2 regions of the Ensifer fredii genome follow, and region 2 is predicted to be linked to the other one. Evidence: riboswitches for the same ligand, from Rfam matches in the RefSeq annotation. Region 2 holds a riboswitch; the other holds the start of a gene.

Region 1 (14,965 bases), on a different replicon from region 2:
CGCGGCGGCCGCTGATGCCAAATGGGCTTCTCCAAGCCAACCATCACGACATGATCAATCCGCCGTCGACGTTGATCGTCTGTCCGGTGATGTAAGCCGCATCCTCAGAAGCCAGGAAGGCAACGAGGGCGCCGACTTCGGCAGGCGTTCCCGCCCGGCCCATGGGAATGCCCTCGACCCATTCGGCCATGAGTTCGCCCGGGCCGTATTCGCCGAGCATCTGGCCCCAGACCCTGTCATTGTAGTCCCACATCTCCGTGTGGATGATGCCGGGGCAGATGGCGTTCACGGTAATGCCTTCGCGGGCGAGTTCCTTGGCAAGGCTCTGCGTCAGGCCGACGACGCCGAATTTCGAGGCGGCGTAATGCGGGGTGTAGATGAAGCCCTGCCGCGCCTGGCCGGAGGCTGTGTTGATCAGGCGACCCTTGGTGCCGCTGGCGCGGAAGCGGCGGATCGCCTCCTGGCAGCACAGGAAGACGCCCTTGGTGTTTACGTCGAGGTTCAGGTCCCATTCGCGTTCGGTCAGGTCCTCGACCTTGGCGATGGTGATGACGCCCGCATTCTGCACCGATACGGAAATGGCGCCGAGCTTCGCTTCGGCCGCCGCGTAGGCGTCCTGGACGGCGCGGGCGTCGGTCACGTCCAGTACGATGCCGATCACCTCTGCGCCGGTTTCCTCGGCGAGCGCCTCGGCGGCCACGGCCATGTCCTTCTCGATCGCGGCGATGGCGATTTTGGCCCCCTCATCGGCAAAGCGCTTGGCGATGCCGCGGCCGATCCCCTTGTTGCCTCCGGTGACGAAAACCGTCTGGCCCGCAAAACGTCTCATGGTCTTTCCTCCATAATGCGCGAGCTGCCAAAGGCTGATCTCGGATAGGATCAGGCCGTGAGCCGAGCCGCAGTGAACTTGTCGGTTACAAGCACATCGATGACGCCGAGTTTTAGGGCGCCGGCGATGGCCTGCGTTTTCGATTCTCCGCCTGCCAGCGCCATGACGCGGTCGGCTTTCCTGAGGTCTTCAAGCGAAATGCCGATGACGCGGTCATTGAGCGGCGTTTCGACCGGCTTTCCCTCCCTGTCGTAGAACCGGTAGGAGATCTCGCCGACGGCGCCGGCCTCGTGCAGCATCGCCATTTCCTGGCGGGAGAAGGTGTTACCGGAGCGGGCGAGGAGCTCGGACGGCTCCACCGCACCGATGCCGACGATCGCCAGGCTGAGGCGGCCGAAGAGGTCCATCGTCTCGCGCACGACCGGATCGGCGAGCATGACGAGCTTTGCCTCGCGCGACGAGGTGATGCCCTGGACGAGAAGCAGCCGCGGCTCGCCGCCGGTGAGCCGCGCGAGGCGCGCCGTCAGCTGCGTGGCGTGGGTTTGGACCGACGCGTCCCCCATGCCACCAAGGATCTGCACGATGTATTTGGCCTTGGCGGTCTTGAGCGGGTGGATGTTGTCCACCATGCGCAGGATCGTCTGGCTCCAGCTCGAGACGCCGATGATCTCGTCCTGCTGCAGGGTGACCTCGAAGAAATGGGCGGCCGCCTCGCCGATGCGCGCCATGATCGCGCCGTCCCTGTCCTCGGAACAGTCGATGACGATCGCCTCCGTCAGGCCGTAGCGGTCGCGCAGCGCGGTTTCGAGATCGGCGAAGGTGCCCGGCGGCGGAATAACCGTGGTCCGGACGATGTCTTCCTGCTCGGCCCGCTTCAGCATGCGCGACACGGTCGCCTGCGACATGCGCATGACCTCGGCGATCTCTGCCTGCCGCTTGCCTTCGATATGATACATCTGAGCAACTCGGGCGATCAGTCGCAGCTCGTTGAGCCGTCCCATGGAATCCTCCAGGCGTGAATTTTTATTCACTCATAGTGGAAGGGCCCGGAACGGTCGAGCGGTAGATTGCGTCCTGCCAAACCCGGAGGCGATCTGTGGCGTCGGAAACACGCGGCGAGATGGGATCACCGCCACGTGGCAGGGCGGTAATGGCGGCAAGATCGGGCCAGACGCCCAGCGAAAGCCCCGCCAGATAGGCGGCGCCGAGGGCGGAGGCCTCCGGCGCGTCGCATTGGGTGACGGCGTGGTTCAGCGTGTCGGCGACGCACTGCATCAAAAAGGTGTTCTTGCTCGGCCCACCATCCGCATAGAGGCGGCCGAGCGGTGTCGGCGACTGCGCTGACATGGCCTTGAAGACGTCATGGACCTGAAAGGCCATCGAATCGGTCACTGCGCGGGCCATCTGGGCGCGTGTGGTGTTGAAGGTAATGCCGGAAAACAGCGCCCGCGCATCGGACTGCCAGTAGGGCGCGCCGAGGCCTACAAAGGCCGGCACGAAGCCGGGTCCGCGTGGCTCGGCGGTTGCGGCAAGGTCGGTCAGGGCCTGAACGTCGGGCAGGCCGAGCATCTCGACCATCCACGGCAGCGCTGCGGCTGAGACGAGAATATTGCCCTCGAAGGCATAGGTCGGCTGGCCGTCGATCGACCAGGCGATCGTCGTCGTGATGCCCTGCTCGGGCGCGATGAAGCGGGGCAGCGTCGTCATCACGGACGAGCCGGTTCCGAAGGTCACCTTGCCGTCGCCGGGATTGAAGGCGCCGTGTCCGAAGAGCGCCGCATGGCTGTCGCCGATCGCCGCGGCGATCGGGATGCCGTCCCTGAGGCCCGGCACGTTTTGGGTCACGCCGAAGCGCGACGCGCTGTCTCGCACTTCGGGCAAGGCGGATTTCGGCACGCCGAACAGTTCGCAGAGCTCGTCGCTCCAGGCCTGCCGGTTGAGGTCGTAAAGCTGACTGCGGGCGGCATTCGAAGCGTCGCAGGCATGGACCGCGCCATCGGTGAAGCAATGGATCAGCCAGGCGTCGATCGTCCCGAGCCGCACTTCGTGTCCTGCAGACACGCGGTCCAGCAGCCACTTCATCTTCGGGCCGGGGAACATCGGGTCGATGGGCAGGCCGGTGAGCGCCTGCACGCGGGGCGCGTGGCCGGCTGCGACCAATTCGGCGCAGGCCGGTGCGCTGCGGCGGCACTGCCAGCTCACCACCGGCCCGAGCGGCCTGCCCGTTGCTGCATCCCAGATGGTGACGGACTCGCGCTGGTTGGAAATCGCGATACCGAGGATGTCGACGTCAGGACCGGTCTGCAGGCAGGCGGCAATCGCCTCCTTGACCGATTCCCAGATGCGCATTGGGCTCTGCTCCACCCAGCCGGGCTGCGGATGTTCGATGCCGACCAGAGACGAGCCGCGCGACAGGATTTCGCCGGCCGTGGAGACAAGCACGGCCTTGGAATTCGTGGTGCCCTGGTCGATGGCGAGGATGGCGGTCGTCATGGCAACTCCGGCAGGCGTGAATTGGGGGCGCGGCGATGGGGAGGGTTTGCCGCGCCCGGCACGGACTCTAGACGCGCAGTATCAAACGCGGGAAGACTTCCGTGCAATCAAAGCGATGGCCGCCTCAGTGATGGCGGCAGGCGACATGCCGAATTCGTCGAGCAGGAACTCGGCCGAGCCGGTCGGGGCGAAGATGCCCGGAACGCCGAGGATCCTCATCGGCACGGGAGCTTCGGCCACGACGACTTCGGCGATGGCCGAGCCGAGGCCCCCGAAGGTGGAATGCTCTTCCGCGGTCAGGATCGCCCCGGTTTCGCGGGCGGCGGCCACCACGGCCTCGACGTCGATCGGGCGGACCGTCGCCATGTTCAGCACCCGGGCCTCGATCCCCCGTTCGGCGAGGAGGTCGGCCGCCTTCAGCATGCGGTGGGTCAGCGTGCCGTTGGCGATCAGCGTGATGGCGTCGCCGTCACGCAGCAGGTTGGCCTTTCCAAGCTCAAATCTGTGTCCGGCCGGCAGCAGGTCCGGAACCCCGACGCGCGACAGGCGAAGGAACACCGGCCCCTTGTAATGGGCCGCCCATTCCACCGCCGCGGCGGTTTCGATCGAGTCACAGGGCGCAATCACCGGCAAGTTGGGCAGCACCCGCGTCCAGGCGAAGTCCTCGATCGAATGGTGCGTGGGCCCAAGCTCGCCATAGGCCATGCCGGAGGAAATGCCGATGAGCTTCACATTGGCGTTGGAATAGGCGATGTCGGCCTTGATTTGCTCCAGCGACCGGCCGGTCAGGAAGCAGGAGGCGCCGCAGACGAAGGGCAGCAGACCGCCATTGGCAAGACCGGCGCCCACGCCCACCATGTTCTGCTCGGCAATGCCGACATTGACCAGCCGTTCCGGCCATTTGGACTTGAACCCGTTGAGCTTCGACGAGCCGACGGAGTCGTTGCAGACCGCCACGAGCTTGGGGTTGTCCGCGCCGAGGCGCTCCAGCACCGCAACGAAGGCGTCACGGCAATCGTGCAGTTTGGGAGAGGTGATCACGTCTTTCATCACAGGGTCTCCGAAAGCTCGGCCAGGGCGACCCGATATTGCTCGGCATTCGGCACCTTATGGTGCCAGTCGACCTTGTCCTGCATGAAGGAAATGCCGTGGCCCTTGTTGGTATGGGCGACGATTGCGTGCGGCCGGTTGCCGCGGCGCTCCAGTGCCGGAACGATTTCGTCCATGGCGTTGCCGTTGATCTCGGTGACGTCCCAGCTGAAGGCTTCGAGCTTGGCGGGGAAGGGGGCGAGATTGTTGGTCTCCTTCAGCGTGGCGCCCTGCTGGAAGCGGTTGTGGTCGATGATCAGCGTCAGATTGTCGAGGCCGAACTGCGCCGCGGCGGCGATCGCCTCCCAGTTCGATCCCTCCTGCATCTCGCCATCGCCGGTCAGGACATAGGTGTGATACTCGGCGCCGGTCAGCTTGGCGGCCTTGGCCATGCCGACGGCGACCGGCAGGCCGTGGCCGAGCGGCCCGGTATTGGTCTCGACGCCCGGGACCTTGGTGCAGTTCGGGTGCCCGTTCAGCCGTGAATGCGACTTCAGGAAGGTGCCGATCTCTTCTTCGGGCAGGAAGCCGCGCTTGGCGAGCGTCACATAGAGGGCGAGCGCCACATGGCCTTTGGACAGCACGAAACGGTCGCGGCCCGGATGCTTCGGCTGGTCGGGCCAGACGCGCAGCACGCGGAAATAGAGCGCCGTCAGAATGTCGATAGCGGACATTTCCCCGCCGATATGGCCGGCGCCAGCTTCGAAAACCGCCTGCAGATCGCGAAGTCGGATCTGTCGAGCGATGCGGTCGAGATCGTTCGGCTGCATGTATTCCTCGCGCTGAATAAATATACAATCATATATATAATTGCACGCTACCCCCGCATGTCAAGGGCCAGACGCAGGAAAAGCTATGCAGAACGAGGTTGACAGGACGCAGACCGATCATGTACGAATTTACACACAGCAATGAATAATTATGCCTAGATACACGTGAGGAAGCCGGGTAGCGAGAGGAGGGCGCCATGCTTGCGACAGCGACGGAGCGGCAAGGGTTCGCGGGCGGGATTTTTGCGTCGATGCGAGGGGCCACAGGTCCGCTGATCGGCCTCATCGTCCTGTGCCTGTTTCTCACCTTCGCCAGCGACAAGTTCCTTTCGATCAGGAACTTCCTGAACGTGCTCGATCAGATCACGGTGCTCGGCATCATGGCCGTCGGCATGACGATGGTCATCCTGATCGGCGGCATCGACCTCGCCGTCGGTTCTGTCATGGCGCTGGCAATGATGGTGCTTGGCTATCTGAACGTCGTTGCCGGCGTGCCGATGTGGATCGCCATTCCGCTCGCCCTGCTGGTCGCCTCGCTGAACGGCCTGATCGCCGGGCTTCTCATAACGCGCTTCAACGTGCCGGCATTCATCGCGACGCTTGCCATGATGTCGATCGCCCGCGGCCTGGCCAACATGATCACCGACGGCCAGCAGATCATCGGTTTTCCGACTTGGTTCAACATCATGGCCATCGTGCGCTTCGGCGGCTTCCTGACATTGACGGTCGCGGTCATGCTGGTGGTCTTCGTCGTCGGCCTCCTTTACCAGCGCTATCGCCATGGCGGGCGCGTCCTCTACGCCATCGGCGGCAACGCAGAGGTGGCGCGGCTTGCCGGCATCAACGTCCAGCGGGCGACCGTGCTTGTCTATGTGGTCTGCAGCTTCCTGGCGGGATTGTCGGGCATGGTGCTGGCGGCGCGGCTCGACTCGGTCCAGCCCTCGTCCGGTGTCTCCTACGAGCTCGACGCCATTGCGGCAGTCGTCATCGGCGGCACGTCGCTCTCCGGCGGAACGGGCGGCATCGGCGGCACCATAATCGGCGTGCTGATCATCGGAATCCTGCGCAACGGCCTCAACCTGCTGAGCGTATCGCCGTTCATGCAGCAGGTGATCATCGGCGGCGTCATCGTGCTGGCCGTCACCGCCGAGACTTATCGCAAGCGGAAATAGCCACTGTTCACCCCGCTTGCGGAAATGCCTGCGGGGAAGCGAAAACGGTCAGCAATGGTGCGGGCCGGCAAAAGGGAGGTGGAATCCTGTGAAGTCAGGAAATCCACAGAGCAACTCGGAGGAGAACCCCATGAAACTGTCCAACCTGCTGCTGGCGGCAACCACCGCTGCGGTCCTGATGTCCCCGCTCGGTGCATCGGCCGCGGAAGTCAAGAAGATCGGCCTCGCCGTGCCGAACCTTCAGGCGGACTTCTTCAACCAGATCAAGCTCGGCGTCGAAAAATACGCGAAGGAAAAGGGTATCGACGTCGTGGTGGTCGACGCGAAGAACGATACCGCCACCCAGGTCAACCAGGTCCAGGACCTTATGACGCAGGACATCAACGCGTTCATCTATATTCCGGCCGGTGCAGCCGCGGCCGCCGTGCCGACCCGCCTTGCCCGTGAAGCCGGCATTCCGGTGATCAACGTCGACCGTGTTCCGGATGGCGCGCCGGGCGATACCTTCATCGCCGGCGAAAGCGTCGAATCCGCCTATGCCGTCTGCAAGCACATCATCGAAAAGGCCGGCGGCTCGGGCAAGATGGCGATCATCCATGGCCAGAAGGGCACGACGCCGGAAGTCGATCGCTTCACGGGCTGCAAGCGCGCCATCGACGAGGCTCCGGGCGTGGAACTCGTCGCCCAGCAATGGAGCAACATGTGGTCCGCGGACGAAGGCTTCTCGATCGCCCAGAACATGCTGCAGGCAAACCCTGACCTCAAGATCATCTTCGGCCAGGCGGACGGTCTGGCGATGGGTGCGGCGAAAGCCGTAGACGTTGCCAACCTCTCTGACAAGGTGATCATCGGCGGCTATGACGGCGACTTTTCGGCGCTCGAATATCTCGCCAAGTGCAAGGGGCCGTTCGTCGCCACGGCGACGCAGAGCACCCAGAAGATGGGCGTCCTCGCGGTTGAATCGGCACTTGCCGTGGCCGCCGGCCAGAAGGTCGAAGAGCGCCAGACTCCGAATGCCGTGCTGACGACCTGCGAGAATGCTCCGGAGTTCGTGAAGAGCCATCCATAAATTGTCTCGATGCCCGAAAGGCAGCGCCATGACCACCCAGTCTCCCATCCTCTCGCTCCGTGGGATCCAGAAGTCCTACGGACCGATCAGGGTCCTGCACGGTGTCGACCTCGACATCTATCCGGGTGAGGTCGTGGCGCTGCTTGGCGAAAACGGTGCCGGGAAATCGACCCTGTCGAACATCATTTCCGGCACCGTGCAGCCGTCCGCCGGGGAAATGACCTGGCTTGGGGCAGTCTATGCGCCCGCCAATCCCCGTGCCGCGATGGACGAGGGGGTCGGCATGATCCATCAGGAGCTGAAACTGCTCCCGAAGCTCTCGATCGCCGAGAATGTCTTTGTCGGTCGCTATCCGATGAAGGCGGGCCGGGTCGACCGCAGGGCGATGGAGGAACGGGCGCGCAGCGGCCTCAAGCGGCTGGGTCTAGACATATCGCCCGACCGCCTCGTCGAAGGGCTCTCGACCGGCAAGCAGCAGCTCATCGAAATCGCCAAGGCGCTGACGCTCAATGCCCGCCTGCTGATCCTGGACGAGCCGACCGCGGCGCTCGGCGGCGAGGAAACCCAACTCCTCTTCCAGCAGATCGAACGGCTGAAGGCGGACGGGGTGGGCATCATCTACATCTCGCACCGTCTCGAGGAAATCCGCCAGATCGCCGACCGCGTCGTCGTCATGCGCGATGGCGCCAAGGTCAAGGAATTCGACAGCGGCGACGTGCCGATCCGCACCATCGTCGAGGCCATGGTCGGGCGCTCGCTCGAGCGCATGTTCCCGGCCCTGCCAGCGCCTCGGGAAGAGGTGACGCTTGAGGTCCGCGATCTCACCTCGCCGACGAATGCATTCCGCAATATCAGCTTTTCAGTCCGGAAGGGCGAGGTCTTCGGCATCGCCGGCCTGATGGGCGCCGGCCGCACCGAACTCGTGCGCGCCATCACCGGCGCCGATCCGATTTCCGGTGGCGAGATTCTGTTGAATGGCAATGCCGTCACGCCGCGCTCGCCAATCGACGCGATTCGCAGCGGGATGGTTCTCGTGCCGGAGGACCGCAAGCTCCAAGGTGTCGTGCTCGATCATTCGATCGCGGAGAACATCGGCTATGCCAATCTCGGCGCAATTGCCCGCAACGGCTGGGTTTCCTCCCGGCGTCTGCAACAGTTCGCCGACGAGTGCATCAGGAGGTTCGGCGTGAAAGGCCGCGGCCACCAGAACGCCGGCGAGCTTTCCGGCGGCAACCAGCAGAAGGTGGTGCTCGCCAAGTGGCTGGCGCGAAAGCCGCAGGTCGTTGTGCTCGACGAACCGACGCGCGGCATCGACGTCGGCGCCCGCTCGTCGATCTACGACCTCATCATGGATCTCGCCCGCCAGGGGGTCGCGGTGATCGTGGTCAGTTCCGATCTCGAGGAGGTGCTCGGCGTCTCCAACCGGATCATGGTCATGGCCCAGGGCAGACAGACCGGCATCCTTGATCGCGAGGACGCAAACGACGTCTCGGTCATGGAACTCGCGACGATTTGAACAAGGAAGAAATTCATGTCTGAAATCACGCTCAACGCGCCGAAACTGTTCGATCTCTCCGGCAACGTCGCCTTCGTGACGGGGGCGGGCAGCGGCATCGGGCAACGCATCGCCATGGGGCTGGCGCAGTGCGGCGCCGACGTTGCGCTGCTCGATCGCCGCACCGACGATGGACTGGCGAAGACCGCGGAATTCATCGCCGGCACCGGGCGCCGCAGCATCCGCATCGCCGCCGACGTGACCAATGGCGCGGCGCTCAACGAGGCGGTCGCCCGCACCGAAGCGGAACTCGGCCCGCTTGCCCTTGCCGTGAACGCGGCCGGCATCGCCAATGCCAATCCGGCCGAGGAGATGGAGGAAAGCCAATTCCAGACGATGATGGACATCAACCTGAAGGGCGTTTTCCTGTCCTGCCAGGCGGAAGCCCGCGCCATGCTGAAGAACGGCCGCGGCTCGATCGTCAACATCGCCTCGATGTCCGGCGTGATCGTCAACCGCGGCCTCAGCCAGTGCCACTACAATGCCTCGAAGGCCGGCGTCATTCATATGACGAAGTCGATGGCGATGGAATGGGTGGGCCGCGGCGTCCGCGTCAACACGATCAGTCCCGGCTACACGGCCACACCGATGAACACCCGGCCGGAAATGGTGCATCAGACCAAGCTGTTCGAGGAGCAGACCCCGATGCAGCGCATGGCGACGGTGGACGAGATGGTCGGGCCTGCCGTCTTCCTTCTTTCGAATGCGGCAAGCTTCGTGACCGGCGTCGACCTCCTGGTCGATGGCGGCTTCTGCTGCTGGTAAATATCACGGGGCCAGCCTGAGCTGGCCTCTTGCTTTTTGCCGGTGAAATTCCTTATCTACGCTTGTTCTCAGGGCGGGGTGAAAATCCCCACCGGCGGTATCCGGAGCGATCCGGGAGCCCGCGAGCGCTCCCGCCGATGCGGAAGGTCAGCAGACCCGGTGAGAGGCCGGGGCCGACGGTTACAGTCCGGATGGAAGAGGACAATGTCAGCAAACCGCTCCTTGTCGAGCGGCGCGGACTTGTTCGCCCAAGGGATGAATAGCGGCCGAAACGCCGCAGTTTGATGCCGAAGCTGGCTACCCTTGAAAGGCAATGGAATGGCAATCTCGAAAATTGAAGACGCAGTCGTGGCCCTGGCGCTGGGCGGCATGGTCGTCGTCGTTGACGACGAGGACCGGGAGAATGAGGGCGACATCATCGTCGCCTCGGACGCGGTGACGCCCGAAACGATCGCTTTCATGATGAAGCACGCCCGCGGGCTGATCTGCGTCGCGATGGAAGGAGAGCGTCTCGATGCGCTCGATATCCCGCTCATGGTTCCGCAGAACACCGAGCTCCATAAGACCGCATTCACGGTCTCCGTCGATTACCTGCCCGCGACCACCACCGGCATTTCCGCAGCCGATCGCGCCGCGACCGTCCAGGCGCTGATGGATCCCGACGCGCGTCCGGCGGACTTCGCCCGGCCGGGGCATGTCTTCCCCCTGCGGGCGCATCCGAACGGCGTGCGCGGACGGCCCGGACACACGGAGGCGGCGGTGGAACTGGCACGCCTTGCCGGCAAGTCCGCATCGGGTGTCATTTGCGAAGTTGCCAATGACGACGGAACGATGGCCCGGCTTCCGGAGCTCGTGGTGTTCGCTGAAACGCACCGGCTTCCGCTGATCACCATCAGAGACCTGATCGCATTCGTCGAGCAGCCGGCCGGCGCGGCACGGGCCGCGTAACCTCATCAGGCTGCCTGAAAACAGGCGGCCATTCGCTTCGGCTCGTCGAGCTCACTCGGGCAGACCGGCCAGCCGCAGCCCATCCGCGAACCGCGCCAGATCTTCGGGTCGATGGATCGGGAGCCAGTCCTTGAGGTTGGAGAGGCGCAAGGACGGATCGAGCGTGCGCAGGCGCTGCATCGCATGCCCTGCTTCGTCGATGCGCCCGGCGAGCGCATGGCTTGCCGCCGCCAGGGCGGCTGCCGGAAGCAAGCTGGGCAGGTTCCCGAGCGCCTTTTCTGCCCAGGCCGAGGCGGGATCGAAGCGCCCGGCGAAGAAATTTGCCAGCGCCATGCCGACCTGCATGCGGAACATTTCCGGATCCAGCGGACTGAGGCGAACGGCATGCGTCAAGTGTTCTGTTGCAGCGTCCGTTTCGCCGCGAAGCGCGCGGAGCGCACCGCCGAGATACCAGGCGGGAGCGAGATTGGGATTGAGCAGGACGGCCCGGTCGATGAGCGCGATACCGCCGTCGAGGTCGCCGGTGAGATGGGCGAGCGCATGTCCGCCTCTCGTCAACGCCACCGCATCGTCGCGGCCGAGTTGGACGGCGAGCCGCGCTAGGCGGGCGCCCTCGGCGATCTCGCCCGGAGGATCGATCATCCAACCGTTCAACTTTCGCCAGAAATGGCACCAGGCGGCCATGCTGTAGGCGGACGCGAATTCCGCATCAAGCTCGGCCGCCTTGTAGAACAAGGGTAGCGCCGCCTCGATGGCCTCCCGGGTTCCGCTGTGCAGCTTCGCCATGCCGCGCAGGTAATAGTCATAGGCGTCCAGGCTTTCCGTCGGCTTGCGCTTGGCGCGCTCGATCTCCGCCCGTTCGAGCTGCGGCGCGATCGCCCCGACGACGCTTTCGGCTATCTGATCCTGCAATTCGAAGATGTCGTCGAGCGTGCCTTCGAAGCGCTCCGCCCAGAGATGCGTCCCGCTCGTGGCGTCGATGAGCTGCCCGGTGATGCGCACCTTGTTGCCGGATTTGCGCACGCTGCCTTCGAGCACGTAGCGCACGCCAAGCTCTTCGCCGACGTCTCTCGTATCCACCGTCCGGCCCTTGTAGGTGAAGCTCGAATTGCGCGCGATGACGAACAGCCAGCGGATGCGCGACAGGGCGGCTATGATGTCCTCCACCACGCCGTCGGCGAAATAGTCCTGCTCCGGGTCGCCGCTGAGATTCTGGAAGGGCAGGACGGTGATCGAGGGCTTGTCCGGGAGGACGAGCGCGGAAGGAGGCTCCCCCGTTTCGCTTGGCGAGTGTCCGACGATGCCCGGTCCGTCGGGGTGGCTCGGTTTTGCGATCTCGCCGGTCTCGATCACCCCTATGAAGCGGAAGCCCTTGCGGGCGACGGTGCGGACCAGGCGCTGCTCTTCACCGTTGTCGCCGATTGCCTTGCGCACCGCGTTGATGTGGCTGGTGATCGTCGATTCCGAGACGATCCGGCCGCTCCATACCGCCTGAAGCAGATCGTCCTTGCTGACGACGCGGTCGCGGTTCCTGACGAGATGCAGCAGCAGGTCGAAGACCTGCGGCCCGACGGTCACCACTTCCGAGCGCAGGGTAAGCTCCCGGCGCTCGGGGTCGAGCACGTAGTCTCCAAACACGAATTGCACGTCGGCATCCCTCGACCGAGCGGCTCGGCTTGCCAGCCGGAGCAGCGGCGACACTTCTGTCCATTGATAGCACGGCTCGCCGTAACGCGCTCGCACCTCTGCCGCAAGATGACCGACAACCCGCTTGGACGGATAACCAAGCTTTCCTCAAGGTCAATTCAAGCCCGCGGCAAGGACTCCCGGCAAGCTTGCAGGCACTCTCCCCCCCGGATCGACGGCAAAGATGCGGTCGGCAGAAACGGAGAGAGCCATGAAGATCGTCGTCATCGGAGGCACCGGCCTCATCGGATCGAAACTCGTGAAGAACTTGACGGAGCGCGGCCATGAGGTGCTCGCAGCCGCCCCCAACACCGGCGTCAACACCATCACCCGCGAGGGCCTGGCCGAAGCGCTGGACGGGGCGGAGATCGTCGTCGACGTCGCCAACGCGCCGGTTTGGGAAGACAAGGCAGTCCTCGAATTCTTCGAGACGTCAGGCCGCAACCTCCTGGCCGCGGAAGCTGCCGCCGGCGTCCGCCACCATGTGGCCCTCTCGATCGTCGGCAGCGAACGGCTTCCCGACAACGGCTATTTCCGGGCGAAGGTCGCGCAGGAAAACCTCATCAAGGCGTCCGGCATTCCCTACACCATCCTGCGCGCCACGCAGTTCTTCGAGTTCGTCGGCGGCATTGCCCAGGCGGGCACGGTCGGTGACGAGATTCGCCTGTCGCCGGCGCTGTTCCAGCCCATGGCCTCCGACGATGTCGCGGCGGCGCTCACCGATGTCGCGCTTGCGCCGCCGGTCAAGGGCACCGTTGAAGTGGCCGGTCCGGAGGCGATCCCGCTCGACGAGGGGGTCAGGCGCTTCCTCAAGGCAACCAGGGACGCGCGCAAGGTCGTACCGGACGTGCACGCGCGCTACTTCGGCTCCGTCCTCGACGATCAATCGCTGACCCCCGGCAGCAATGCACGCATCGGCGCAATCCGGTTCGAGGATTGGCTCGCCCGGCAAGCCGCCCACTGAACCTCCGGCGGGCCGCCAAGACGAATGCGGCCCGCTCGGCCCTGACCTTTTGACAGTTATCCTCGAAGGAGAAATGCCATGCTTGCACGATTTCTCTCGGCCGCTGCCTTCGCAGCGCTTTCGATCACCGCAGCTTCGGCCGCCGACAGCCCGGCGGGCAAGGTAACCGTCGTCTTCGACCACGCGCTTCCCAACGTCCCCGGCAAGAGCATGAAGGGCGTTCTCGTCGAATACGGGCCGGGCGGCGCGTCGCCGGCCCACACCCATCCGAAATCCGCCTTCATCTATGCAACCGTGCTTGAGGGCGCGATCCGCAGCAGCGTCAACGGCTCGCCGGAAAAGGTCTACAGAGCCGGCGAGAACTTCTACGAAGAACCGGGCTCGCATCACCAGGTAAGCGCGAATGCCAGCGATACGGAGCCTGCACGGCTGCTGGCGGTGTTTGTCGTCGATACCGCCGAAACGGAGCTGACCACGCCCATCGGACAATAACCAACGTCGCTCGATGCCCGCAGTCCCGGGAGGCGATCGCCGCCAGGGCTGCTTCCCGGGTCATCGGCATCCAACAGGAACTGAGAAAATGGATACGCTCGAGGACAAGATCGCCATCGTCACCGGCAGGAGCCCTGCGAAAAATGTCGTCGTGGCGCAATCCAAAAAGAAGAAGATCGCCGGCTTGGCTCTGTGCGTCGGCGCCGTCGCCGTCATGGCCGGCGGTTGGGCCTGGGCCAGTTCGGGCGGCGCAGCGTCGACCGACAATGCCTATGTCCGCGGCGACGTGACGTCGCTCGCGCCGAAGGTTGCGGGTTACGTCACGGCCGTGGCGGTTCAGGACAACCAGACCGTCCGAGCGGGTGACGTCCTGTTCCGGATCGACGATCGGGACTACCGTGCACGGCTTCAACAGGCCGTCGCCAATGTCGAAGCTGCCGAGGCTCGCCTCATCAATGTCGATGCCGAGACAGAGCTTCAGCATGCGCTCATCCGCCAGGCCGAGGCCCAGAGCCGGTCGGCCGCGGCCGAGCTCGATCTGGCGACCAAGGCCTATGATCGCCGCCGCGAACTCATCCGCAGCAACACCGTCAGCCAGGCCCATGTCGATGAAAGCGATGCGGCACGCACCAGAGCCGAAGCGAACGTCTCGGCCGCCGCTGCGACGGTAGAGGCGCAGCAGCACCGCATCGCCGTCCTTGCCGCTCAGCGCGAAGCGGCCGTTGCTGCCGTCGCGCAGGCGGAGGCGGCGCGCGACCTCGCCCAGATCGATCTCGACAGCACCATCGTACGGGCGCCGGTCGCGGGCGTCATCGGCAACCGCCAGGTCCGCGTCGGTCGGCTTGTCGCGCCCGGCGCTTCCCTGCTCGAGATCGTTCCGGTCAACGACGTGTGGGTCGTGGCCAATTTCAAGGAAACCCAGCTCGAACATATCCGGCCCGGCCAGCGCGCCCGCATCACCATCGACGGCTATCCGAACGGGGCGCTTGACGGCGTGGTGGACAGCTTTGCGCCGGGCAGCGGCTCTGCCTTCAGCCTGCTTCCCGCGGACAATGCGACAGGCAACTTCGTTCGCGTCGTCCAGCGCGTTCCGGTGAAGATCCGGCTTGCCAACAATCCCTCGCCCGGCCGCA
Region 2 (14,965 bases):
TGGAATTCTCGACCGGAATGTCCGCACCCTGAAGGCCGTTGCGGATCGCCCGCATCACATCCTCTTCCTTGGTCGTCTGGAAGATGTGGTAGTCCTCGTTGTAGCCGCTGGCGAGATGCAGGTCGCGGTATCCGGAAAGCCGCGCATCCTCGTAGGACTGATCGAACAGGAAGAATTCGAGCTCGCTCGCCATGAAGGCCTTGAGGCCCATGGCCTCGAGTCGTGCGATCTGCCTCTTGAGGATGGCACGCGGCGAATGCGGCACTTCCTCATGCGTATGATGATCGAGCACGTCGCAGAGAACCAGCGCCGTGCCTTCCAGCCAGGGGATGCGCCGAAGCGTCGCAAGATCCGGCTTCATCGTGTAGTCGCCGTAGCCCTTCTCCCAGCTCGTCGCCTTGTAGCCGGGCACGGTTTCCATTTCGATGTCGGTCGCCAGCAGGTAGTTGCAGCTATGCGTTTCCTTCCAAGCACTATCGACGAAATATTGGGCGTGAAAACGCTTGCCCATTAGGCGGCCTTGCATGTCCACCTGGCAGGCGAGCACCGTGTCGATACGCCCGTTGGCGACATCCTCTTTCAGTTCCTCGAACGAGTAGCTCATGAAAGTACAATCCCATGTTTCGGCGCGGCCGTTCCCATAGCCGCTAATACGAAGCGGAGATCGCAAGCGCGATCTCCGCCCTCTTTCCATCTTCTCAGACTTCGCCGACGGCCTTCTCGGCGGCAGCGATCTCCGCCTGGCGGCGCTCGACCTCGTCACCGATCGGCGGCCCGCGGAAGCGGCGGCTCTCGAAACCGAACCAGATGATGCCGGTGACGACGAGGAAGCCGACGGTGATGTAGAGCGCCCAGTCGTTTGGCGGCTGAATGCCGAGCACGAAGATCAGGACCATGGCTATGATCGACAGGATGGCGAACAGCTTGAACATCCCTTCGCCGAGGTTCCACGGCCCCATCTTGTCCCACTTCGACGTTCCCCAGGCGAACAGGCCGAGCGTGATCGGGATTGCGAAGGAGAAGAACAGGAAGATGACCGTGCAGGAGACGACGATCGTATAGACCGGCGTTTCGCCGATCGAGACGAGCGACGAACCCCAGACGAACAGCACCGAAAGGATCGAGCCCGTCCAGATCGCTGCAACCGGCGAGCGATAGGTGGGGCTTACCTTCGAGAGTGCCTTTGAGGCAGGTAGACCGCCATCACGCGAGAAGGCGAAGATCATGCGCGAAACCGAGGTCACCGTCGCCAGGCCGCACAGCCACTGGCTGACGAAGATGGCAAGGTAGAGAATGTCCTTGATGAGCGGATGGACCTGCGCGTCCATTGCCCAGAAGAACACGTTCCAGCCCTGCTTGGCGGCTTCGTCCATGTTCGGGATCATCAGCACGAAGGCGCATAGCATGATATAGCCGAAGAGCGCCGACCAAAGCACGGAGGAGACCATGCCGCGCGGCACCGATTCCGCCGCCTTGACGGTCTCCTCCGACGTATGCGCCGAAGCGTCATAGCCGGTGATCGTGTAGATCGGCAGCAGCAGGCCGAGCAGGAACACCCAGGTTCCGGAGGTCTCAGGCCAGACATTGCCGCCCGCCTCGCCGGAATAATTCGAGAAGGTGAACAGCCTGCCGATCTCATAGCTGTCGGCCGCCGCGAGGCAGACGATCGCCAGCAGGATCGCGGTGGCGAAGATCAGATAGCCGGAAAAGTCGGTGAGCTTCGCGGTTAGGCCGATTCCCATGTGGTTCACCAGCGCCTGCCCGCCGGTGATGATCGCCAGGAACACGATGCGGGTCGTCGTCGTATCTTCCAGGCCGAAATAGGGTGTCCCGAATGAGCCCATGAAGAAGTAATAGGTGCCGACGTTGATGGCCCCGAGAACGGTCACCAGGCCGAGGAGGTTGAACCAGGCCGTGAGCCAGCCGGTGAAGCGGTTCCCGAGGATCGATCCCCAATGATAGAGGCCGCCGGCGGTTGGATAGGCCGAGCTGATCTGCGCCATAGCCACGGCAAAGACCAGCGAGATGAAGCATCCGAGCGGCCAGCCGATGCCGATCGCCGCTCCGCCCGCACCTGCGGTCGCCTGCGCCAGCGAATTGATGCCCCCCGACAGAATGCAGATGATCGAGAAGGATACGGCGAAATTCGAGAACTGGCTCATTCGCCGCTCGAGTTCCTGGGCATAGCCCATCGAATGCAGGATGTGCATATCCTGCTTCTTATCGGTTTCGGTATAGTCTGACATCTCTTTCCCCTGTTTCTCCTGACCCGGCGCGCCATTGCGAAAGGTCACGTCACCACCTGTTCCGGCACCGGAACAGGACCGCGGCTTTGCCGCTCCCCTGGGTCTTTTATTGTTTCGGAAGGGCGGCTACGCTTTTTGCGAGCAGCCCTTCCAGATAGTCGGCCATGACCCTCTGGCCGGCTTCGGTGCGAATGAGATCGTTCCTGATCTCGATCATCACGTTCGGCAGCCCGTAACGGACGCCGTATTCTATCAAGCTATGGGTTACGCCGTCAGTCGGCCCGTAGGGCTCGTTGCGACGGATGTCGTATGCAACCTCCCCGCTCGTCGCGACCGCCAGCATGCGGTCGGCGAGCCGGCCGTCGGCATCGTGCAGGATGCCGATCTCGACGCTGCGGCGTTTGCCGAAATAGACCGGCGTAAAGCTGTGCATGGTGACGAGTATCGGAAGCCGCCCCGCCGCCTTGCGACCGGCGATGAACGCGGACACCGCGTCGCGGAACGGCTGATAGATCTCGTCGACGCGCGCCTGGCGCTCCGACGCCGACATCACCCGGTTTCCCGGAACCTCGTAGACCTCGCTGACGACCGGCGTTGCGGCGTCGGACTCCGGCGGTCTGTTGCAGTCATAGACGAGGCGTGAAAAACGCTGATAGATGAGCGTTCCATCCACCTTCCCCGCAAGGAGCTTGGAAACCGCCAGCGCTCCCGGATCCCAGGCGATGTGGCTGGCGAGCGCTTCCTCGGAAAGGCCGAGCGTTCCGAGGCGCTCGGGCAGACGGCTCGACGCGTGTTCGCAGACGAAGAGAAAATCTCCCTTCGCATCGGCACTCTCGATGGCGACCGGACCGCCCTCTGCCTGGGTCAAAAGCCCCGTCAAAACCGGCTCCCCTTTGCCTCGTCAGACGATGTTGCTGAAAAGAATTCTTCACGAATCGACGGGTGTCAATCAAAATTTGAAACGATCTTTTCAGTTTCCCATTGACTTCGGTTACGGCCGCGATGTTTAATTTCCTTCAAGCTGGCAAAGACCGGCTGAGGGGCACGACATTGAACGGCAACACGGCATCCATGACGGTGTCGGATGTGATCAAGGCGCATTTCGCGGTGCTGACGCGCGCCGAGAAACGTTTGGCGGAGACACTTCTCGACAACTATCCGGTTTCCGGCCTCGGCTCGATCACAACGGTCGCCGAGAACGCCGGCGTTTCCACGCCGACCGTGGCGCGCATGGTGCAGAAGCTCGGCTTTCGCGGCTTTCCCGATTTCCAGGCGAGGCTCCACCAGGAGCTGGAGGCGACGATCTCCAATCCGATAGCCAAGCACGATCGCTGGGCGGCCAGCGCACCGGGCACCCACATCCTCAACCGCTTTGCCGATGCCATCATGGGCAATATGCGCCAGACACTGTCCCAGCTGGAGCCGGTCGAATTCGACCAGGCGGCCGCCCTCATCGCCGACCGCAAGCGCAACCTCTATCTTGTCGGCGGCCGCATCACCCGCTCGACGGCCGATTACCTCTTCACCCATCTCCAGGTCATCCGCACGGGCGTCACCCAGATTGCCGCCAATCCGAGCTCGTGGCCGCACTACGTGCTCGATATGAAACAGGGCGACGTTCTGATCCTGTTCGACATCCGTCGCTATGAACAGGAAATGGAGACCCTCGCCCGCTCCGCCCGCAACCGCGGCGTCGAGATCATCCTTTTCACCGACCAATGGGGTTCGCCCGTCGCTAAGTCGGCTTCCAAGGTCTTCCGCGCTCAGATCGAAGTCCCCTCGGCCTGGGATAGTTCGGTCATGCTGCTGTTCCTCGTCGAGGCGCTGATCGAAGCGGTGCAGAGCTCGAATTGGGACGAAACCAGGGACCGGATGAGGACGCTCGAAGGGCTCTTCGATTCGACCCGCATCTTTCGCAAGCCAGGTTAGGAGGTACCGGTCGAAGACTGAATGTCCGGAGGAAGAAATGGGGGTGCAAGGCGCGCCGTGCACCGCTTGGAACACCCACCTCCCGAGGCGGCGTTCTCGCCGCAAACGGGAAAATGGCCTGTCACACAAGTTTCATCGCGCCGCTTTAACAGCATCGCCGAAATTGACTGAAAACCGATAAGGAGAACGCCAGTGATTTCAAAGACTCAACGCCTGCTCTCGCTCTCGACCGCCATCCTGCTGGCAACCACGGCCGTGGCCGCTGCCGAGCCGAGCGAAGAGCTCATCGCCGCCGCCAAGAAGGAAGGCACGCTCACCACCATTGCGCTGCCGCACACCTGGTGCGGTTATGGCGATCTCATCGCCGGTTTCAAGGCGAAGTACGGGATCGAGGTCAACGAGCTGAACCCCGACGCCGGTTCCGGCGACGAGATCGAAGCCATCAAGGCCAACAAGGGCAATACCGGCCCGCAGGCACCCGACGTGATCGACGTCGGCCTGTCCTTCGGCCCCTCTGCCAAGGCCGAAGGCCTGATCCAGCCCTACAAGGTCTCGACCTGGGATACGATCCCGGATAGCGCCAAGGATTCGGAAGGGTTCTGGTACGGCGACTATTACGGTGTTCTCTCCTTCGTCGTGAACACCGATATCGTCAAGGAAGTGCCGAAGGACTGGGCCGACCTCAAGAAGTCGGACTACGCGAACGCGGTCGCTCTCGCCGGCGACCCGCGCGCCTCGAACCAGGCCGTGCAGGCCGTCTACGCCGCTGGTCTCGCCGCTGGCGAAAAGGATGCGGCCAAGGCCGGTGAAGCAGGCCTCGCCTTCTTCGCGGAAGTCAACAAGGCCGGCAATTTCGTTCCGGTCATCGGCAAGTCCGCTTCGCTCGCACAGGGCTCGACCCCGATCATCATCGCCTGGGACTATAACGGTCTCTCCTGGCGCGACAGCCTGAACGGCAACCCGCCGGTCGAAGTCGTCGTTCCGGCCTCGGGCGTCGTCGCCGGCGTCTATGTGCAGGCGATCTCGGCCTTCGCCCCGCATCCGAACGCCGCCAAGCTGTGGATGGAATATCTCTACTCGGACGAAGGCCAGCTCGGTTGGCTGAAGGGCTATTGCCACCCGATCCGCTTCAACGATCTCGCCAAGAACGGCAAGATCCCGCAGGAAATGCTGGACAAGCTGCCGCCGGCAGCTGCCTATGAAAAGGCCGTATTCCCGACGCTCGAGGAACAGGCCAAGGGCAAGGAAGCGATCACCACCAAGTGGGACAGCGTGGTCGGCGCCAACGTTCAGTAATCATTGCCATGCCTCCCCGCTCGATCGGCGGGGAGGCTGTTTCATTTGACTGAGGAACATCGAAGCCTTCATGACCACGACAACAGCAACCGCACCCCTGATCAACAAACGAGCGGTCATCGATTGGCTCGGGATAGCCCCGTTCGCGATTTTTGCGCTGATGTTCCTGATCGTTCCGACGCTCTACCTCGTCACCGGCGCCTTTCTGACGCCCGAAGGAACCTTCACCTTCAAGAATCTCGCCGATCTCTTCACGCCGACGATCATGAGCGCCTACTGGATCTCGATCCGCGTGTCGGTCGCCTCCTCGCTCGGCGGCGCGCTGATCGGCTTCTTCCTCGCCTGGGCGGTCGTGCTCGGCGGAGTTCCGAACTGGATCCGCTCCGGCCTGCTGACCTTCTCCGGCGTCGCCTCCAATTTCGCGGGCGTGCCGCTCGCTTTCGCGTTTCTTTCGACGCTCGGCCGCACCGGGCTCCTCACCGTCTTTTTGCGCGACTGGTTCGGCTTCAATCTTTACGGAACCGGCTTCAATCTCCTGAGCTTCTTCGGCCTCACCATCACCTATATGTATTTCCAGATCCCGCTGATGGTGCTGATCCTCACCCCGGCGCTGGACGGCCTCAAGAAAGAGTGGCGCGAGGCGGCCGAAATCCTCGGCGCCTCCACCTGGCAATATTGGCGCATGGTGGCGCTGCCGATCCTCTGGCCGAGCCTGCTCGGCACGACTCTCCTGCTCTTCGCCAATGCCTTCGGCGCCATCGCCACGGCTTACGCGCTGACCGGCAGTTCGCTCAACATCGTGCCGATCCTGCTCTACGCGCAGATCCGCGGCGACGTGTTGCACAACCCCAATCTCGGCTATGCGCTCGCCCTCGGCATGATCGTCATCACCGGCATTTCCAACATTCTCTATATCTGGCTGCGCATGCGCGCCGAACGGTGGCAGAAATGAAAGCACAACGCCTCGGCGCCTGGATCGCCATCGCCATCGGAGCCAGCTATTTCATCATTCCGCTGCTCGGCACGCTGGAGTTCTCGCTGCGCATGCGACGCGGCGCCTATTCCTTCGACGCCTACCAGTCGGTTTTCTCCGACATCCAGTTTCGCGAGACCTTCGGCTATTCGATGCTGATGGCCGTACTGACGATCGTCTTCGGCATGCTGCTCGTCGTGCCGACGGCGTACTGGGTGCGGCTACGCCTGCCGCAGGTGCGGCCGATCGTCGAGTTCGTCACGCTGCTGCCGCTCGTCATTCCGGCTATCGTTATCGTCTTCGGCTATCTGAGGCTCTACAATTCCTCGTCGATCCTGCCGCTCACCGGTTCGACCTCCGGCACCAACGCGCTGTTGATGTTCTCCTACATGACCCTGTCGCTTCCCTACATGTACCGCGCCGTCGACACGGCGATGCGGGCGATCGACGTCAGGACTTTGACGGAGGCCGCCGAAAGCCTCGGCGCCAAATGGCCGACGATCCTTTTCCGCTGCATCTTCCCGAATGTGATGAGCGGCGTGCTTTCCGGCGCCTTCATCACCTTCGCCATCGTCATGGGCGAATTCACCATGGCGGCGCTGCTCAACCGCCCGGCTTTCGGTCCCTATCTGCAGCTCGTCGGCGCCAATAAGGCCTATGAGCCTTCGGCGCTCGCCGTCATCGCTTTCGCAATCACGTGGTTGAGCATGGGGCTGATCCAGCTCGTCTCCCGCTTCCAGAAATCCGCTTCGCCCAAGGCTTGATCACATGGCTTTCCTGACACTGACCAATATTCAGAAATCCTTCGGCCCGGTTCAGGTCGTTCATAATTTCAACATGGGCATCGAAAAGGGCGAGTTCGTCTCCTTCCTCGGCCCGTCCGGCTGCGGCAAGACCACGATCCTGCGCATGATCGCCGGTTTCGAGACGCCGTCCGGCGGCTCGATCGTCATCAACGGCCAGGACCAGGGCGCTCTGAAGCCGAACCAGCGCAATATCGGCATGGTCTTCCAGGCCTATGCGCTGTTTCCCAACATGAACGTCCATGACAATGTCGCCTTCGGCCTGAAGGTCGCCGGCGGCACCAAAACGGACATCGATATCCGGGTGAAGCAGATGCTCGGGCTCATCAAGCTCGAGCACCTGGCGGACCGCTTCCCCTATCAACTGTCCGGCGGCCAGCAGCAGCGTGTGGCGCTCGCCCGCGCGCTTGCCGTGAAGCCGCAAGTGCTGCTGCTCGACGAGCCGCTCTCGGCGCTCGATGCGAAGATTCGCATCTCGCTGCGCGAAGAGATCCGGCAGATCCAGCAGCAGCTCGGCATCACCACGGTGTTCGTCACCCACGACCAGGAGGAGGCGCTGTCGATCTCCGACCGGATCGTGGTGATGAATGCCGGCCGCGCCGACCAGATCGGCACCCCGTTCGAGATCTACAACACGCCGGCGACCCGCTTCGTGGCTTCCTTCGTCGGAACGCTCAATATCATCGAGGGCAAGGTCGCCGATCCCGCCACCGGTGCGGTCACCATCGGCGGGCAGCGGATTGCCCTGAAAGAGCCGATTGCCGGCCTCAAGGGCGGGGACAGCATTTCGCTGGCGCTTCGGCCGGAGGCGGGTTCGATCGCCGAGGGCTCCAAAGGCGATACCGCGCTGCCCGGCGAAGTCGTCTCGACGAGCTTCCTCGGCTCGGTCATCCGCACCAAGCTGCGGGTTGGCGATGATGTCATCTCGTTCGACATGTTCAACGATCCGGGCATTACACCGCCTGTTGCCGGCGAGAATGTCAGCCTGCGCTTCGCCGCCAAGGACCTGTTGGTCATCCGCGAGTAGTGATGGCCGGAACAATTTCGTTCCGGCCTCGATCTTTCCCGGAAAAATCTGTCGTGATTTCTCGCATTTTCGTCGGAGCCTGCGTTTGACGGGCGCTGCTCTCCGTATATAGTCGCACGCGTTCTCAGGGCGGGGTGAAATTCCCCACCGGCGGTAGCGATCGGCGGACCAGCGGTCTGATGATCGAAGCCCGCGAGCGCTTCAGGCAATGCAGCTCCGCGCGTCCATGGACGCGCAAAGGTCGCTGTAGCACTTTGAGTTGCTGCATGATTCTGTCCTTAAATCGATCTCGATTTAAGGAACTGTGCAGTGTCTGAAGGTCAGCAGATCCGGTCAGATTCCGGAGCCGACGGTCACAGTCCGGATGGAAGAGAGCAAGCAGTGCGAACCCTTTGCGGGGTTGTCGTGCATGCATGTTCGCCCGACGGGATCATTGGAACAAACGCCAACCCTGAAAGGCTTGAGACCATGACCATTCTTTCCCACCCCTCCACCAAGATCGCGATCGTCCGTGCCCGCTGGCACGCCGACATCGTCGACCAGTGCGTCGACGCCTTCGTCGCCCAGTGGTCGAAGCTCGGCGGCAACGCGGCCGACATCGAGATCTTCGACGTGCCGGGAGCGCTGGAAATTCCGCTGCATACGCAGAAGCTCGCCAAGACCGGACGCTATTCGGCGATCCTCGGCACCGCCTTCGTCGTCAACGGCGGCATCTATCGCCACGACTTCGTCGCCGGAATCGTGCTGGACGGCATGATGCGCGTCCAGCTCGACACGGACGTGCCGGTGCTCTCCGCAGTGTTGACGCCGCACAACTTCCAGGAAAGCGAGCCGCTGATCGCCTTCTTCCGCGACCATTTCGTCGTCAAGGGCGAAGAAGCTGCGAATGCCTGCGCACAAATTCTCGACGCGCGCGCCAAGTTGGCGCTGGTCAACGCCTGACGGACTACAAATCGACGCAAAGGAGAGGGCGCAGCCGGCTGGCGCGCCCTTTTTTGCCTCGCCAATAATGCGGCTACCGACAGGTGTCAGTGGCCGAGATTCTTGATGTAGAGCGACAGCAGCTGCGTTTGCGAGGAAATTCCGAGCTTGCGATAAACGTTGCGCCGATGGACTTTGACGGTCCCGGTCGAGATGCCGAGCCTTAATCCGATCGACTCCGATGAATGCCCCTGCAGGACCAGTTCGATGATTGCCGCTTCTCGATCGGTGAGGTTGAGATGTTGCCAGACCCCGTCCGCGGGCGGATGCAAAGCCTTGCGGCGGCTGCGACCGGTTTTCGCGAGCGCCGCGTCGAATCGGTGGTCGAGGTCGGCCCAATGATGGCGAGCGAGTGCGGCCACCAAGGGCTCGGCCCTCTTGAGCAGGGCAAACTCGGCGGCGCCGAAAGGGCCGGTCGCCTCCCGCCGCATCAGCGATAGCACGACGGTGACCTGTTCGCTGATCGGAACGAAGAAACCCACCTCCTCCGCAAGCCCGGTCTGCACATAATAGGTGCGGTAATATTCGCTGGAGAAAAAGCGATCGGGCGCCAGCTCCCGCATCCGCCACACGCCAGGTCGGGGCGCACAGGCGGCATGATAGAAGGGATCGAGCAGGTATGGACCCGCCTGGTAGAGGCTCACGAAGAGCACATGGTCCTTGGCATCGAAAGTACTGTAGAGATCAAGCGGACGCTCCTTGCCACGATAGGCGAAGACGACGACATAGTCGAAGGCTATCAGGCTCGACATCAGCCGGCGGAACGCAGTGCCGACGGCCTCGTCGCCCATCGCCGAACCATTCATCAACGGCGCCAGGGCCTGGAAAAGCTTCTCGAAGTCGACGCCCAAACCGCCCTCCCCAGTCCCCTGCGCTGCCACTTGGACGGCTTAACCAGGGTATACTCCTTTCACAAGCAAATTCCGGCGGGAATACCTCTCTCGGGGTATATACCGACGCGGCTTCCGGTGACTAGGCTGTCAGCAATGACGGTGGGAACAGGAGGCGCAAGGACCGCGTCCGATTCCTATAATAGCGCCGCAGGGAACAGACGTGACATCCGATTCAAACGACATCGAATTCCGTTCGGTCGCCAAACGCTATGGCAGCGTGACGGCGGTGTCGGATATCAGCCTCGGGGTGCCCAAGGGGGCTTTCGTCGCGCTGCTCGGCCCGTCCGGCTGCGGCAAGACCACCTGCCTGCGAATGATCGGCGGCTTCGAACAGCCAAGCGCGGGGATGGTCTATATCGGTGGCCAGCCTATGAACGGCGTGCCGGCCTATCGGCGCCCGGTCAATATGGTCTTCCAGCAATACGCGCTGTTCCCCCATCTTGATGTCGAGCAGAACGTCGCCTACGGGCTGAAGCAAATGCGCCCGCGCATTGCGGCGGCCGAAATCAGCCGCCGCGCCCGGGAGGCGCTGGAGATGGTCCGTCTTGCCGGCTTCGGCAAGCGCCGCATTCACGAGATGTCGGGCGGACAGCAACAGCGCGTGGCGCTTGCCCGCGCCATCGTCAACAAGCCGAAGGTGTTGCTCCTCGATGAGCCTCTTGCCGCGCTCGACAAGAAGCTGCGCACAGCGATGCAGATCGAACTCCAGAGCCTCCAGCGCGAGCTCGGCATCACCTTCATGCTCGTCACGCACGACCAGGAAGAAGCGCTGTCGATGAGCGATCTCGTCTGCGTTATGAATGCCGGGCGAGTGGTCCAGATCGGGCCGCCGCAGGAAATCTACGATCGCCCGGCGAATCTTTTCGTCGCCGATTTCGTCGGCAAGACCAATCGCATCGAAGCGACGGTCGAGCCCGGCGCGAATGCGGTGCGGCTGGCAAATGGCGTCGGTTTGGCAAAGCCCGCGCGTGCCAATGGAACCGCGGGTGCGGCCATGGTGGCGCTCCGTCCGGAATCGATAAGCCTTGTGCGTGACGATACCGCCACGCTGCATGGCACGGTGACCCACCGCATCTTCCTCGGCTCATCGGTCGAATACTCCGTCGAGGTTGACGGGCTTGGCGATTTTCTGGTGACCGCCGACCGCCGCAGCCTGGATGAGTCCGACCTCGCAGAACCTGGAGAAAGGATCGGACTCCGCTTCGATCCCAACGCAATGCATGTCTTTCCGGCCTGAACGGGCCGACGCTCTGCCATCAAATGCATGCCAACGACAAGGGAACAGCATCATGACCAAGTGGTACAGAGAGAATGCCCCGATCACCGCGGAAAAGCTTGCGGACGAGGTGATGCGCCTGAAACGCGGCTCGGTGACCCGCCGCCATTTTCTCGGCGTCACCGGCCTCGGGCTTGCCACTGCCGTCCTGGCGCGCGCGCCCGGCCTCTTCAACGCGACGGCTTTTGCCGAAGACCTCGGCACGCAGATGTCGCTCGCGACCTGGCCGAACTATCATGATCCCGCCACCTTCGAAGCCTTCAGGGCCGCGACTGGCGTCGCCGTAGAAGTCAACGTTTTCGGCTCGAACGAGGAAATGCTTGCGAAGCTGCAGGCAGGCGGCACCGGTTGGGACCTCTTCGTCCCGACCAATTACACGATTTCGACCTATGCAAAGCTCGGCCTCATCGATGAGCTCGACCTGTCGAAGCTCCCGAACTACGACGCCTCGACGGAAAACGCCCGCTTCACCAATGAAGGCGTCATCGACGGCAAGACCTATGCGGTGCCGAAGAACTGGGGCACGACCGGCATTGCCGTGAACAGCGACAAGATCAAAAAGCCGGTTACGAGCTGGAAGGAGTTCTTCGAGGTGGCGATGGCCGAGGCCGACGGTCGCGCCATGGTGCATGACTACCAGCTCACCACCATCGGCAACGCACTCGTCTCGCTTGGATTTTCCTTTAACTCAATCAAGCCGGAGGAACTCGCCAAGGCCGAGGAGCTGCTGATCAAGGTCAAGCCGCATCTCTACGCGATCAACAGCGACTACCAGCCGGCGATGCGGGCGACGGACGCCTGGATGACAATGTGCTGGACCAATGACGGCGCCCAGCTCAACCGCGACATGCCGGAAATCCAATTCGTGCTCGGCAAGGATGGCGGCGAAATCTGGTCGGATTTCTACGCGATCCCGAAGAGTGCGGCCAACAAGCCCGCCGGCTATGCGCTGCTCAACTATCTGATGATGCCCGAAAACGCCGTCAAGGAGCACATCGCCAACGGCGCGCCGACGACCGACAGCCGCGTCTTGAAGTTGCTGCCACCGGAGGTGACGTCGAACAAGATCGTCTATCCGGACGAGGCGGCGCTGACGCCGCTCGAATTCGGCGCCGCGGTGACGCTGACAGATCCCGGTCGCGCCGAACTGATGGCCCGCTTCAAGTCGGCGTGAGGTCGAAAGTTCGCCTCTCACCCTAGCCTTCCCCGCCAGCGGGAGAGGGGACGGGCGCCGCGGGTTCCCTCTCCCCGTTCGAAGGGGAGAAGGTGGCCGGCGGGCTGGATGAGGGCCCAGTTCAATACACGTTTCAACGGACTGACATGCGTGCGGCAAAGAACACGAAGAGGAACCTGGTGACGGCGGCGCTGGTAGCGCCGGCGGCGGCGTGGCTTTGTGTCTTTCTCGTTCTCCCCTTCATCGCCATGCTCGTCTTCGCTTTCGGCGAGCGGGCGCCGGAAGGCGGCTATCAGGCGGCTTTCACCTTCGCCCAGTTCGCAAACCTGCCGACGCGCGCCGCAGCCTTCTGGAACACGCTGATGCTTGCGCCAGCCGGCGCTCTGCTCTGCCTTCTGGTGGCCTATCCTGTCGCCTACTACCTCGCCGTCAGGGCAAACCCGCGCTATCGCCTGATCCTCGTATCGCTGGTCGTCGTGCCGTTCTGGACGAGCCTTCTGGTGCGCACCTATGCCTGGATGTACATCCTCGGCTCGCGCGGCATTCCCAATCTGCTCGCGATGATCGGCATCGAGGACGTGCGCATGCTCAACACGCCCGGCGCCGTGCTGCTCGGTATCGTCTACGGCTAGCTGCCGCTGATGATCATGCCGATCTATGTGAGCCTCGAGAAACTCGACCGGCGGCTTCTTGAGGCTTCCGCCGATCTTGGCGCCAAGCCGGTTTCCAGCTTCCTCGGCGTCACCCTGCCGCTATCGCTCCCGGGCGTCATGACCGGCATCGCGCTGGTGACGATCCTGCTCCTCGGCGAATATCTGATCCCCCAGCTTCTCGGCGGCGGCAAGGTCTTCTTCATCGGCAACGCGCTGGTCGATCTCTTCCTGCAATCACGCAACTGGCCCTTCGGCTCGGCGATCGCCGTCACGCTGGTTGCCGTCGTCGTCGTCGTGCTCATGGTGGCGATGCGCATCGCCTGGAAGGTCGCCGGAACAAGACAGGTGGATCTCGTCTGATGCGTGCCCTCGTCTCCTCCGTCTATCTCTTCCTCTATGCGCCGATCGCGCTCGTCGTTCTGTTCTCCTTCAATGCGGGGCGCAATGCGAGCGAGTTCACCGGCTTCTCCGCTGCCTGGTACGGCAAGGCTCTCAGCAACACCTTCCTGGTTTCAGCACTGCAGAACAGCCTAATGATCGCCTTCACGAGCGCTGCGCTTGCGGCGGTCTTCGGGACCATGGCGGCGCTTGGCATGGAGCGCCTCGGGCCGCGCATGCGAGCCTTCTTCGATGCCCTCTTCGCCGCTGCCATCGTCGTTCCGGGTGTCGTCATCGGAATCGCCACGCTCGTGGCGCTGGTCGCCGTCTTCTCCTTCGTTAATCCAGCGCTCGCGACGATCTGGCCGGGCGATCACCCGCCACAACTCGGTCTTGGCTACGGCTCTATCATCGCCGCCCATGGGCTGTTCTCGATGGCACTCGTCGCCATGATCGTGAAGGCGCGGATCGCCAGTCTCGGCCGTGACATCGTCGAGGCGTCCAGCGATCTCTACGCGACGCCGCTCACCACCTTCCGACTGATTGTGCTGCCGCAGATCCTTCCCTCGATTCTTGCCGGCTTCCTGCTCGCCTTCACCTTCTCCTTCGACGATTTCATCATCGCCTTCTTCGTCGCAGGCTCGAAGACCACCTTGCCTATCTATGTCTTCGCCTCGATCCGTCGCGGCGTGACGCCGGAGATCAATGCGATCGCAACCTTGGTTCTCGTCGCGTCGCTTCTCCTGATCCTGACTGCGCGCGTGCTGATGCGCGAGACGAAAAGCAAATCCGGGGAGTGAAACCATGATCCTGAAAGACCGGATCGCGATCGTGACCGGCGGCGGCTCCGGAATCGGTCAGGCGGGTGCCGCCATCATGGCGCGCGAAGGCGCCCATGTGGTGGTCGTCGACCGTAGCGCGAAGGCTTCGGAAGAGACCGTGACATCGATCGCCGCCAAGGGCGGCAGCGCCGAACCTCTAGCGATCGACGTCACCGACGACGGAGCGCTGTCGAACGGCATTGCCGACGTCCTTCGACGGCATGGCCGCATCGATATTCTGCACAACCATGCCGGCGCCCAGGTGGCCGGCGACCTGGAACAAGTCGAGGTGGCGGGTTTCGATCGCTCGTGGAACCTGAACGTTCGCGCGCACTTCATGGCGGCTCGCCTCGTCGTGCCGTCGATGAGGGCGGCGGGGCGCGGCGTGGTCGTCAACACCTCGTCCTCTTCCGGCGTCCTCTACGACCGTGAGATGATCGCCTACACCACGACAAAGCACGCCGTCATCGCCATGACGCGGCAGATGGCCGGCGACTACGCGAAACATGGGGTGC

What was found. Region 2 has a riboswitch for FMN ahead of NXT3_RS12560 (6,7-dimethyl-8-ribityllumazine synthase). Riboswitches for the same ligand answer to the same signal wherever they lie in the genome.
Region 1: it holds a riboswitch for FMN, as region 2 does, so the genes downstream of both, ribB (3,4-dihydroxy-2-butanone-4-phosphate synthase) here and NXT3_RS12560 (6,7-dimethyl-8-ribityllumazine synthase) in region 2, are expected to answer to the same signal.

What each region holds. Positions count from the first base shown of each region.
Region 1 is NZ_CP024310.1:364,107-379,071, forward strand. It holds gene NXT3_RS25395 (SDR family oxidoreductase) at 44-829, opposite strand; gene NXT3_RS25400 (sugar-binding transcriptional regulator) at 880-1,830, opposite strand; gene NXT3_RS25405 (FGGY family carbohydrate kinase) at 1,853-3,322, opposite strand; gene NXT3_RS25410 (transketolase family protein) at 3,404-4,372, opposite strand; gene NXT3_RS25415 (transketolase) at 4,372-5,181, opposite strand; gene NXT3_RS25420 (ABC transporter permease) at 5,379-6,353, shown strand; gene NXT3_RS25425 (substrate-binding domain-containing protein) at 6,484-7,422, shown strand; gene NXT3_RS25430 (sugar ABC transporter ATP-binding protein) at 7,451-8,938, shown strand; gene NXT3_RS25435 (SDR family oxidoreductase) at 8,954-9,742, shown strand; FMN riboswitch at 9,803-9,949, shown strand; gene ribB (3,4-dihydroxy-2-butanone-4-phosphate synthase) at 10,061-10,690, shown strand; gene NXT3_RS25445 (winged helix-turn-helix domain-containing tetratricopeptide repeat protein) at 10,742-12,337, opposite strand; gene NXT3_RS25450 (SDR family oxidoreductase) at 12,588-13,340, shown strand; gene NXT3_RS25455 (cupin domain-containing protein) at 13,419-13,832, shown strand; gene NXT3_RS25460 (HlyD family secretion protein) at 13,921-14,965, shown strand, end outside.
Region 2 is NZ_CP024307.1:2,542,870-2,557,834, forward strand. It holds gene NXT3_RS12520 (glutamine synthetase family protein) at 1-604, opposite strand, end outside; gene NXT3_RS12525 (amino acid permease) at 699-2,246, opposite strand; gene NXT3_RS12530 (N-formylglutamate amidohydrolase) at 2,353-3,126, opposite strand; gene NXT3_RS12535 (MurR/RpiR family transcriptional regulator) at 3,297-4,175, shown strand; gene NXT3_RS12540 (ABC transporter substrate-binding protein) at 4,368-5,471, shown strand; gene NXT3_RS12545 (ABC transporter permease) at 5,542-6,423, shown strand; gene NXT3_RS12550 (ABC transporter permease) at 6,420-7,208, shown strand; gene NXT3_RS12555 (ABC transporter ATP-binding protein) at 7,213-8,274, shown strand; FMN riboswitch at 8,391-8,654, shown strand; gene NXT3_RS12560 (6,7-dimethyl-8-ribityllumazine synthase) at 8,743-9,216, shown strand; gene NXT3_RS12565 (helix-turn-helix transcriptional regulator) at 9,303-10,046, opposite strand; gene NXT3_RS12570 (ABC transporter ATP-binding protein) at 10,309-11,385, shown strand; gene NXT3_RS12575 (polyamine ABC transporter substrate-binding protein) at 11,438-12,598, shown strand; partial or broken gene NXT3_RS12580 (ABC transporter permease) at 12,745-13,611, shown strand; gene NXT3_RS12585 (ABC transporter permease) at 13,611-14,429, shown strand; gene NXT3_RS12590 (SDR family NAD(P)-dependent oxidoreductase) at 14,434-14,965, shown strand, end outside.